DNA from 2 places in the Vibrio sp. MACH09 genome. Region 2 is predicted to be linked to the other one. Evidence: predicted binding sites of a transcription regulator. Region 2 holds the regulator's gene; the other holds the start of a gene.

Region 1 (6,001 bases), on a different contig from region 2:
CCAGCGACAACAATGTTGATACTGGTAGGGTCCATCTGCAGAGGTTTAAGCACCGTGATGGAGTAGGCGAATGCAATCCCTACTATAACGAAGACGCCCCTAACTAAATCTTTTCTATCAACTTGCTTAATGATATGCCAAACAGAGACAACAATTAACCCGAAGAAAAATGACCATAATGGAATAGGGTAAGTAACCAACAGCCAAGAAATCAGCTTCGCTAAGGTTAAAATACTGGTGATGATGCCGCCAAATAAGCAGATCAAAAAGCGTCCATTTATATGGTCAAAAGCGTGTTTTACACCCTCATTTTTAATAATACCGATTAATGAAGGGTTTACTCTGCGAATGCTCTCTAACAAGGTATCGTAAATACCAGTAATAAACGCAATGGTTCCGCCTGATACACCAGGGACAACATCTGCCGCACCCATTGCCATACCTTTGAAAAAAGTGACCAAATATTTCATCTGTTTCTATTCAACTAACTAGGATGATCGAATTATACAAAATCTGAGTTTAATATATATAGCTGCCGTGAGTTATTCGTTATTGTAGGGTTTAGGTTATTCATTCTATTTTTGTGCAAGTAATGTCATAGCAAATTGCACTTGATTTGCATTTTGCAATTGCATTATGCGATAAGGTGAGCGAAATATTCATATGTTGGATAATTAAATGCCGTAAAACGGCGTTTATTCTAAGTTTTGAAAGTTGGCATGTAATATGCTTTAATACTACTGACCCTTCTTAAAGCCGAGGGTCACCTAGCCAACTGACGTTGTTAGTGAACGAAAATTGTTCACACTATCTATAAGCCAATTGCAAGCATTGCGATTGGCTCTTTTTTTATCTGTATCTTAACTAAATCAATACCCCATTAAGCTAAGCAAATTCTCGGCAGTTTCAATGGCTTCTTTACGATTGGCAATGTTGAGTTTTTGATACAGGTTACGGATGTGAGTTTTGATGGTGGTAGCAGCAACATCCAGCTCTTGCGCAATCTGTTCGTTACTAAACCCGGAATAAATTAAGCCCAGTACCTGCCACTCTCTTTGCGTCAGTGGACTGGTTCTTACCAACTCTGGAATGTTAGGGTGATTGATAAGCTTGTCGACAAAATCTTCGTCAAAGTGAACAGAACGGCTGCGCTGTTTGCTAGAAATATCCTTAATTAGTTGCTGAGCTCGATGCTTTTCAAGATCACCTAACGAGGCATGACTACTGAGCTTTTGCAGCAGCTCGTCAATGGTATTACCATCAATTAAGAAATTACCCACCATGCCAGTTTGGTTAGTTAAGCTAAGGGCATGTTTAAGCTTTTCTACCGCTTTTTCTTCATTATTTTGTCGAACATAAAGAATGGCTTCAACAATTAGGTTGCGGTTGATATCCGTCACCAAATTCGCCTGTTCGGCGTGTTGTTGCAAGGCATCTAAATGTTCTTGGGCTTCTTCAAATTGACCGACAAAAATTTGAGCTCGGGCGATATTTCGCCACTGAAGTTGGTAAAAGTGGTTTTTGGCATCTGTTGGGCGGTCAGCACTCTCGAGCCATTGCTTAACCGATGTCGTATCCCCTTTCGCTTGCCAGTACAACAACAATGAAAGCGAGGCATTGGCCTTCCAATCTAAATGGTAGCTAGATTGTTGCAATAGATGTTCAATCTGTTCTATAAACCGTGTTGCTTTATCTATTTCACCTCTGCTAATGGCGATTCTCGCGAGCAGTGAATAACAGTGAAGATGCTTGCTTGGATCATGGTTGCCCAATACCTGCATCCCTTTATAGGCACACTCTTCGGCTTCATCTAGTCGATTCCAGCACCACAGCACTTGAGAGCGTAATCGAAGCAGGAACTCATGCAGCGGTAATTGCTGCAGTTTTTGCTCTTCAATCAATTTAAATGCGTTGTCTTGCAGCTCATAAGCCGCTTGTACAAACCCTTGAGCAATTAAGATCTCACTCTGTTGTAGCAGTGCCCAAAGAGCTTGATGATAAAGCTGATATTGGCGAGCGAGCTTCTCTGTTTGTTGCATAAGAGAAAGGGCGCGATCTAATTCGCCATTAACGTGATTCACTTCACCTACAATTGATGTCGCGACAATTCGGCTGCGATAGATGGTGGTATCGAGCTGACTTAGCGCTAGCTCAGCCAGTTCTAACGCCTTTTCAGGATCATTTCTGTTGATGGCTACTTGTGCTCTAAGAGCATTAATCTGACCTTTATCGCTGGTGGTGAGCTCGATATTTCGCTGGGCCATCTGTCGCTCAGATTCAACCAACATACCTTCAACTCGGTCATAACTGTGCTGACTTTGAGCCAGCCACGCCCTTAGTAATGGCAGTTTCATTTCGGAATAGAGCTGATCATCGCTTAATTGAGTGATGGCATCTTCCATAATGGCTAGCTCACCGAGATTAAACATACGCCAACCGTGCTCAATTAAAATTTGCGCCACCAGTTCGCCGTCATGGGATTTTTGAGCATGGGAAAGTGCCTGATGCGGAATGCCAATGTTTAACCATGCTTGCGCAGCGCTGCGGTGAAGAGACTTCTCTTCTTGAGGGATGCGTGACTGCCTTTCGTGAGTGAGAAACTCACCAAATAAGTGATGGAATCGATACCAGTTTTGCTCACCTTCAAGACGGTAGATAAACAGGCCAAAGCGATTAAGAGACTCAATCATACCTAAGGCGTCTTCTCTTTCCGTGAGCTCGCTGACGAGCTTATCGTTAAAGGTTTCCAGTACCGAACACTGCATTAAGAAATGTCGAGTTTCGGAATCGAGAAGATCAAACACCTCTTCAACCAAATAATCCCATAAATGAGCGTGATTAAACTGAGATACTGACTGGACAGATTGAGCTAAAGTGCGTTTTTGATGTTGAGCTTGCAAGGCAATAAGTTGTAACGCTGACGGCCAACCTTCTACATAGTTGCGTAAGCTATCTGCGGTGGTGTCATCAATGCCTTCAGAAACCCGTTGATTGAAAAAACGGGTAGTCTCTTCGGTATCAAACGCCAATAAATCATTGCCTATTTCAATCATTAAGTCGCGTACTCGTAAGTTCGCGGTGCCTAGTGGTGGGTTAGCGCGGCTGGTTACGACTAACGTAATGTTGTCTGGCATATGCTTGAGGAAAAAACGCATCGCCTCATGAATTTCTTCATTCTGAATCAGATGGTAGTCATCAAGCACCACATAACTTTCATTAAAAAACTCTGATAGCTCAGAGAATACTTCTGCAAATAACGTCTGTAACGAGGAAAACTGCCGGCGCTCAGCCAGTGTTTGTGAGTTCGGACATTGATCACCCGTGGCGCGATTGATGGCCTGAATAAAATAGTTAACAAATCGAAACGTATCATTGTCACTGTCATCAAGGCTATACCAGCCGACGCTATTTTTGTCAGAGAGCCATTGTGCCGCCATGGTGGTTTTACCATAGCCCGCCGGAGAGCGGAAAAGGATCAGCTTATAACACGGTGCTTGCTGTAATAAGTCTAAAACGCGAGGTCTAACGATGGCGTTATGTAACCGGCCGGGCCGAGTGAGTTTTGAGGGTATCCACATAGTTATCGCACTATTTGATTTAGGTTATTCATAAACTGTTTTTATCCTACGATAAGGTGATATCAACATAAAACGGCTTATCTGCGATATGTATGATCTGCCGCATAATTATGAGGTTCTACGCCCCGATATTGTGATTAATGTCTCATAAGTATAGTTTGCTAGATGGAAAAACGGCGGCTACCCGTACATATTAGTAATTATGAAACGGGATTCTATTACCATCATTAGTGGTGAAGCTAGCCATGGCTTAACGGGATAAATTCAGGCATTAGTGTGATGAAACTACTATTTTCAATCAATGTTTCTGACTGAGTAATTTATAGCCAATGAGTAATGGAGGAGGTAATCGAAAGTTATACGTGACCTGAGTCGCTATATTTTTAACGCTAGCAGCAGTTAGTGTGACTTAGATCGCTAAGTGTGTAGAAGAGTAGGGTCTACGCCCTAGCTACTCCTCCTCTCCACTCTTTAAGTTAGGAGGATGTTCTGTTGATTATCAAGATGCAGGATATGCCATAGATAAATTGAAACAATTATGAGATGTCACTATGAAACCGACGCAACAAAAAAAGTTTGATAAAGCGCAGTTCCAAGCCGATGTAAAAATGCATTTAACCGCAACTTACGCAACGAAGGTTGAAAATGCACAGCCACGTGACTGGTATTTAGCAATGGGTCGCGCTCTAGCGGAGATGACAACCTTTGATTTGCTAGAAACAGAAAATGATAAAGCGATTCAAAATGCGAAAAGTGTTAACTACCTTTCATTAGAGTTCTTGATTGGCCGCCTTACGGGTAACAACTTGATCAGCATGGGGCTTTATTCGCAAATAGACGCCGCCATGAAAGAGCTGGGACAGAGTCTAACTGACCTGTTAGAAGAAGAACGTGACCCATCACTGGGCAATGGTGGTCTTGGTCGTTTGGCTGCTTGCTTTATGGACTCATGTGCTGCTCAAGAGTTTCCAACGGTTGGTTATGGTCTTCACTACGAGTATGGTCTGTTCAAACAGTCATTTGATCAGTGTCATCAACAGGAAGCGCCTGATGCATGGCGTGGTGTTGAAGGTTACCCTTGGGAAGTTGCACGGCCAAATATTGCTCAAGAAATCGGTTTTTATGGTCACGTAGAAGTGATTAATGAAAATGGAAAAGAGAAGCGTCGTTGGGTTCCGGGTATGCAAGTAAAAGCGATGCCGTGGGATCTTCCTATTGTGGGTTACGAAAGCAATACCGTTTACCCATTGCGTTTATGGGAATGTCAGGCCATTGCACCTTTTTCTTTAGAAAGCTTTAACAATGGTGACTACTTTGAAGCGCAGCACTCATTGATTGATGCGGGTAACATTACCAAAGTACTTTATCCAAATGATAACCACGAGAAGGGTAAAACTCTTCGCTTAATGCAACAATACTTCCATAGTGCGGCATCTATTGCTGATATCTTGCGTCGCCACCTTAAAGCTGGTCACAAGTTAGAAGACTTAGCGAAATATGAAACCATCCAGCTAAATGATACACACCCAACTATCGCTATTCCGGAATTAATGCGTATTTTGGTGGATGAGTATGAGTGGGCTTGGGATGATGCATGGGCACTGTGTTCTAAAACATTTGCCTATACTAACCATACCTTGTTGCCGGAAGCATTAGAAACATGGAGCGAGTCGTTAATTCAGCGCTTGCTGCCTCGTCATATGGAAATCATTTATCATATCAACCATTTGTTTATGCAAGAAGTGCGTGCTAAATGGCCGGGTGATGTTGAGAAGCAACGCAAATTATCAATTATTCAAGAAGGCTTCCACCGTATGGTACGTATGGCCAACCTTTGTGTTGTTGGTTCTTATGCGGTAAATGGTGTAGCGGCACTTCACTCTGAGTTGGTTAAACGTGACTTATTCCCAGAGTTCCACGAACTTTACCCAAATCGACTGCAAAACGTGACCAACGGGGTAACACCTCGCCGTTGGTTGAAGTTCTGTAATCCTAAGTTGTCAGCTCTTATTAGCGAGAAGATTGGAGATAAATGGCCAGCCGACTTGGATATGCTAACAAAGATAGCCGAATTTGCGGACGATAAAGCCTTCCAAGATGACTATATGGCGGTTAAAAAAGCCAATAAAGAGCGTCTAGCCGATTGGGTACAAGAGAACATGGGTATTGAATTAAATACCGATGCGATTTTTGATGTGCAGATCAAACGTCTTCACGAATATAAACGTCAACATTTGAACCTGTTGCACATATTGTCTCTGTATCATCGTCTATTAAATGATCCTTCGTTTGATATGGCGCCACGTGTGGTGTTCTTCGCCGCGAAAGCCGCACCGGGCTATCATCTAGCCAAAGAGATCATTTATGCCACCAACAAAGTGGCAGAGAAAATCAACAGTGACAACCGTGTGAACCACAAACTG
Region 2 (6,001 bases):
AGGTAAACCACCACACCACCCAACATAATACCGACAGAGTAGTGAGCTGATCCATACATCGCTTGCAGCGGCCTATTTTTTGCCAGAACCAATGATTACCATTACAGATATTACAAGCCATATTTATCTTCGCCTGATAGAGATGTTTTTATTCTGAACCACTGCTTTTACTTAGGCAATGCAGTCAATCGATAAGATAAGGCAAAAAAGGAGATTCCTTTCACAAAAAAAAAGCGGCTCTGCCCTTGGTAAATATATTTGCGCCCCCACATCTCTGTCACAAGCTGATTAATCAGCACTTTCATTAAATAAACAATATCAGGAGAGAATACAGATGAATATTCGTCCTTTACATGACCGTGTAATCGTTGAGCGCCAAGAAGTTGAATCTAAATCTGCTGGTGGCATCGTGTTAACTGGCTCTGCAGCTGAAAAATCCACTCGCGGTACGGTAGTTGCTGTTGGCAAAGGTCGTATTCTAGAAAACGGCTCTGTTATGCCACTAGACGTTAAAGTGGGTGACGTAGTTATCTTTGCTGAAGGTTACGGTACGAAAACTGAAAAGATTGATGGTAAAGAAGTTCTTGTTATGTCTGAAAATGACATCATGGCTATCGTTGAATAGAAGTAAGCGTTAAGACATTCACTCTTAAACGACAAATTAAAGTAAAAATAGATTTTAGGAAAGGAAATCAAAATGGCTGCTAAAGATGTAAAATTTGGTAATGACGCACGAGTAAAAATGCTTGAAGGCGTTAATGTTCTTGCCGATGCTGTAAAAGTAACGCTAGGTCCTAAAGGACGTAATGTTGTTCTAGATAAATCATTTGGTGCTCCAACCATTACTAAAGATGGTGTTTCTGTTGCTCGTGAAATTGAACTTGAAGACAAGTTTCAAAACATGGGTGCACAAATGGTTAAAGAAGTTGCTTCACAAGCTAATGATGCTGCTGGTGACGGAACAACGACTGCAACAGTACTTGCACAATCCATTATTGCTGAAGGCCTTAAAGCCGTTGCAGCGGGCATGAACCCAATGGATCTTAAGCGCGGTATCGACAAAGCGGTAATCGCTGCTGTTGAAGAGCTTAAAACACTATCTGTTCCTTGTACTGATACTAAAGCTATTGCTCAAGTAGGTACTATCTCTGCTAACTCTGATGAGACTGTGGGTAACATCATTGCAGAAGCGATGGAAAAAGTAGGTCGTGACGGTGTTATCACTGTTGAAGAAGGCCAAGCTCTTCATGATGAACTAGACGTTGTTGAAGGTATGCAGTTTGACCGTGGTTACCTATCGCCATACTTCATCACTAATCAAGAAGCTGGTGCGGTAGAACTTGAAAGCCCATTTATTCTACTTATTGATAAGAAAGTTTCTAACATTCGTGAACTTCTTCCTACTCTGGAAGCAGTGGCAAAAGCGTCTCGTCCTCTTCTAATTATTGCCGAAGATGTTGAAGGTGAAGCTCTAGCTACATTGGTGGTGAACAACATGCGTGGCATCGTGAAAGCAGCGGCTGTTAAAGCCCCTGGTTTTGGTGACCGTCGTAAAGCAATGCTACAAGATATCGCGGTACTAACTTCTGGTACGGTTATCTCTGAAGAGATTGGTCTTGAGCTTGAAAAAGTAACGCTTGAAGATCTAGGTCAAGCTAAGCGTGTGACAATCACTAAAGAGAACACAACTATCATTGATGGTCTTGGTGAAGAAGAGATGATCAACGGCCGTGTTGCTCAAATTCGTCAACAAGTTGAAGAAGCGACATCTGACTACGATAAAGAAAAACTACAAGAGCGTGTTGCAAAACTTGCTGGTGGTGTTGCGGTTATCAAAGTAGGCGCTGCGACTGAAGTTGAGATGAAAGAGAAGAAAGATCGCGTTGAAGATGCTCTACACGCAACTCGTGCAGCAGTAGAAGAAGGTGTTGTTGCCGGTGGTGGTGTTGCACTTATCCGCGCAGCGTCTAAAGTTGTTGGCCTTGAAGGTGCAAACGAAGAGCAAAACGTAGGTATTCGCGTTGCTCTACGTGCAATGGAAGCGCCACTACGTCAAATCGTTGCTAACGCAGGTGACGAAGAGTCAGTAGTTGCAAACAATGTTAAAGCACGTGAAGGTAGCGACGGTTATAACGCTGCAACAGGTGAATACGGCGATATGATTGCAATGGGTATCCTTGACCCAACAAAAGTAACTCGTAGTGCACTTCAGTTTGCTGCATCGGTAGCAGGTCTAATGATTACGACTGAAGCTATGGTTTCTGATATGCCAGCTAAAGATGCTCCAGCAATGCCTGATATGGGCGGCATGGGTGGTATGGGCGGCATGCCAGGCATGATGTAAGCCAAGAGTTATTGATAGCGGTTTACCGCTGACAGTAATATTGTGAACAAAAAACCGAAGCTTTGGCTTCGGTTTTTTTATGCGGGGAATACTGATTTCTCAGCTGCGTTGTTATGAATAATGGTTTACTTTTTTGCTAAAAATGAGGTTTGTTGATTATCAAATAATTTGATTATAAAGTTATTTGATGGTCGATCTAAAGGTAATTATTTTTATAAATCAATAGCCTGTATGGTTTTTAAATCTGTCTAGACTGTCGTATCTGGTTTATGCTGGGAAGATTGTTACTGCAAATAGATCAGCTAAAATGAGTTTACTGTTAGGCTTTGGCTGCTAACTATCTATTCGCAGGGATCTAGATTGGTGATTAAAAATGGAAAAGAAATTTGTGATGGATACAGAGAGAAAGAGATGCCATAAAAAAACGCAGCAATAATGCTGCGTTTTTGGTGTTGTGCTTAGATTATTAATATCTAGCGCGTGCCGTAAACCACAATAGTTTTACCATGCGCAGAAATTAGGTTTTGCTCTTCTAGCATCTTCAGGATTCGACCTACTGTTTCACGAGAACAGCCAACAATTTGACCAATCTCTTGACGAGTGATCTTAATTTGCATGCCGTCTGGATGGGTCATTGCATCAGGTTGCTTGGCAAGGTTTAAAAGTGTTTGCGCAATACGTCCTGTTACATCTAGGAATGCAAGGTCACCTACTTTTTGGCTTGTAACCTGAAGACGGTTAGCCATTTGAGCAGAAAGACGCATTAAAATGTCTGGGTTTACTTGGATCAGCTGACGGAATTTCTTAAAAGAAATTTCCGCAACTTCGCAAGGGGATTTCGCACGTACCCAAGCGGTACGATCTTGCTCTTCTGCAAATAAGCTTAGTTCACCGATGAAGTCACCTTGATTTAGGTAAGAAAGAATCATCTCCTTTCCTTCTTCATCCTTGATAAGCACAGCTACGGAGCCTTTCACTATGTAATATAAAGTTTCCGCTTTTTCACCAGCGTGAATCAGCGTACTTTTGGATGGATATTTATGAATATGACAGTGTGAAAGAAACCATTCTAAAGTTGGATCGGTTTGAGGTTTACCTAGAACCATAATTATCTCACTATTTTATGCAGGGTCTGTTCAGCAGCGTTCCTTTGCTGCCTCGTCAATAAACTTTGCGGTTAGCATAGGTTTAATTATTCGAAGCTGCAAGCTACTTCTTTATCTATCGGTTAAGAATAGTATCCTTTTTTGCAGACGATTTCTTGATTTTGATCGCCCTGAATTTGTGATATGTTACGCAAAAATGTGCACATGATCACGGTATTAAAAGTAAACTAAAAGTTTGTACAATAATTAACCGATTTTGCCGGTTTCAATTAGCTGTTGCAATATCGGTCTAATGATTAGTTCCATTGCAAAGCTCATCTTTCCTCCGGGGATAACTAAGGTGTTATGCCTTGACATAAATGAGCCATCAATCATTGCTAGCAGGTATGGAAAGTCGACATTTTTCATTCCACGCAATCGAATCACCACAAAACTCTCATCAAGACTAGGGATACCTTTCGCGTTTAATGGGTTTGAGGTATCAACGGTCGGTACGCGCTGAAAGTTGATATGGGTACGGGAAAATTGAGGTGTGATGTAATTTAAGTAATCATCCATTGAGCGAACGATGGAATCGGTAACGGCTTCGCGTGAATGACCTCTATCACGAGTGTCTCGGACAAATTTTTGAATCCATTCTAAGTTAACTATGGGCACCATACCGATGAGCAGATCAACATGCTGAGAAACGTTAATGTCACCATCGACCACTCCCCCATGTAGGCCTTCATAAAACAATACGTTGCTCTTTTCTGGTAGATCTTGCCATGGAGTAAAGGTGCCTGGCATTTGATTGTAAGGGACCGCCTCATCAAATGAGTGTAAATAGCGCCTAACCTGACCGACACCTTCGTCACCATACTTTCTGAAAAATTTCTCTAAGGCTGGAAAGTCATTCGCCTCAGCCCCAAAGTAACTGATGTGTTTACCTTGCTCTCTGGCTTTGCGGATCTCTATATCCATTTCTGGTCGTGTAAAGCGATGAAAGCTGTCACCTTCAACCCAAGCTGGTTTGATATCCATCATACTGAACATCTTACGAAAAGCTTCAGATGTGGTTGTAGTACCAGCTCCTGAAGAACCTGTTACTGCGATAATTGGGTGTTTTGCTGACATGACATTCCTTGTCGTTATGAAGATCTGATTCTATTTTAGTCTATGGCATTAAAGTCGAACAATAAACAATCATAGTTCACGCTTTAGTTTTATATCCACACTTTCGTGAAGTTCAGAGAAAAGCACAACGGCTTCACCTTGTTGTAGTAAAAGATGTACTTGCTGAATTTTATCTTCCAACGTCGCTTCTTCAGTACCGTAGTCCGTTCCTTCTCTTAAGACGAACTCTTTGATTAAGTTTTCCAATGTTTCAGGAGCTATTTGTTGCCATGGAACAATCATGATCTCTCTTCTTGTAAGTAATGCTGATAATAGTATGGCAGGTAATCTTCCAACCAAAAGCTTGGTTTGTTAATTGTGCCGGTCATAAATCCAACATGACCACCATGCTGACATAATCGGTAATGAATATTACTGTTTAATTTGAAGTCAGGAATGACCTTCTCGGTCATAAATGGGTCGTCTTTTGCGTGAATTACCTGTAAGGGGATCGCCGTATTGTTGAGCTCCTTGATACCAGAACAGCGTTGATAATAGTCATTAGCATCGCTAAAACCATGCAGTGGTGCAGTAAGTTTATCATCGAAATCATACAAGGTTTTTATTGCTTGGATGTTTTTTGTGGTAATGCCAATGGCGTGATGCAGTTTGTGCTGTTTTTGAATGGCGTTTGCTTTCAACGAACTGAGTAGGTAATTTCGATATACCTTGGAGAACCCCTGTTCAATTCGTTGTGAGCATGCTGCTAGATCGAGTGGTGCAGAGACGACAGTCGCCGCGGAAAGCAGGGGCTGATGCTGATATTTGGCGAGATAGTTCACCAACATATTTCCGCCCAGTGAAATGCCTGTAGCTACTTTAATCTGGTGAGGGAATAGGGTATTGAGATGAGTGAGAAAAAAACGCGCATCTTCAACTTCTCCGGAGTGGTAAGCTCTTGCTAACCTATTAGGCCTGCCGCTACAGCCACGGAAATGCATCATGACCGACAACCAGCCAGACTGTGCAAATGCATTCATTAGGCCGTTAGCGTAAGGGCTATGAAAGCTACCCTCTAAGCCATGGAAAAGAACAAAAATAGGCTTATCCTTTGCTTGCTGGCTTTGCCAATCTTCGCTCCACGCTAGATCTAAAAAGTCACCATCGTCGGTCTCTATACTTTGCCACTTAGCTTGAAAAAGTGGTTTTTTTCGAATAAATCTTGGCAATATCGTCTGTATATGAGGGTTGCTCAGGCCGATAACTGGGTTAAATTGGCTCATAAATCGAAGTCACTAATCGGTGGCGATTGTAATAATTCTTGTAGTTTAACAAGACCTATTTTCATTTGCTGCTGATTTATTGGAGAACTTAGCGCAAGCCGAACTGCTGGAACGATGGCAGCGGCAGGGGGAGTGAACAGTTCTGCTGATTTTACGATCACCCCACAGCGTTT

The links. Region 2 encodes CRP, which controls carbon source genes, mostly activating them, when cyclic AMP is high. Its sites were predicted from a motif close to TGTGANNNNNNTCACA; they were not measured.
Region 1: the regulator CRP is predicted to act here: its motif matches at 3,982-3,997, upstream of CHJ_RS18875 (glycogen/starch/alpha-glucan phosphorylase).

Annotation. Positions count from the first base shown of each region.
Region 1 is NZ_BSFZ01000002.1:794,789-800,789, forward strand. It holds gene CHJ_RS18865 (DUF368 domain-containing protein) at 1-470, opposite strand, end outside; gene malT (HTH-type transcriptional regulator MalT) at 870-3,578, opposite strand; gene CHJ_RS18875 (glycogen/starch/alpha-glucan phosphorylase) at 4,130-6,001, shown strand, end outside.
Region 2 is NZ_BSFZ01000001.1:3,026,430-3,032,430, reverse strand. It holds gene CHJ_RS13650 (DUF3624 domain-containing protein) at 1-121, opposite strand, end outside; gene CHJ_RS13645 (co-chaperone GroES) at 335-625, shown strand; gene groL (chaperonin GroEL) at 698-2,344, shown strand; gene crp (cAMP-activated global transcriptional regulator CRP) at 2,818-3,450, opposite strand; gene CHJ_RS13630 (phosphoribulokinase) at 3,697-4,566, opposite strand; gene CHJ_RS13625 (YheU family protein) at 4,636-4,848, opposite strand; gene CHJ_RS13620 (hydrolase) at 4,845-5,828, opposite strand; gene CHJ_RS13615 (PLP-dependent aminotransferase family protein) at 5,825-6,001, opposite strand, start outside.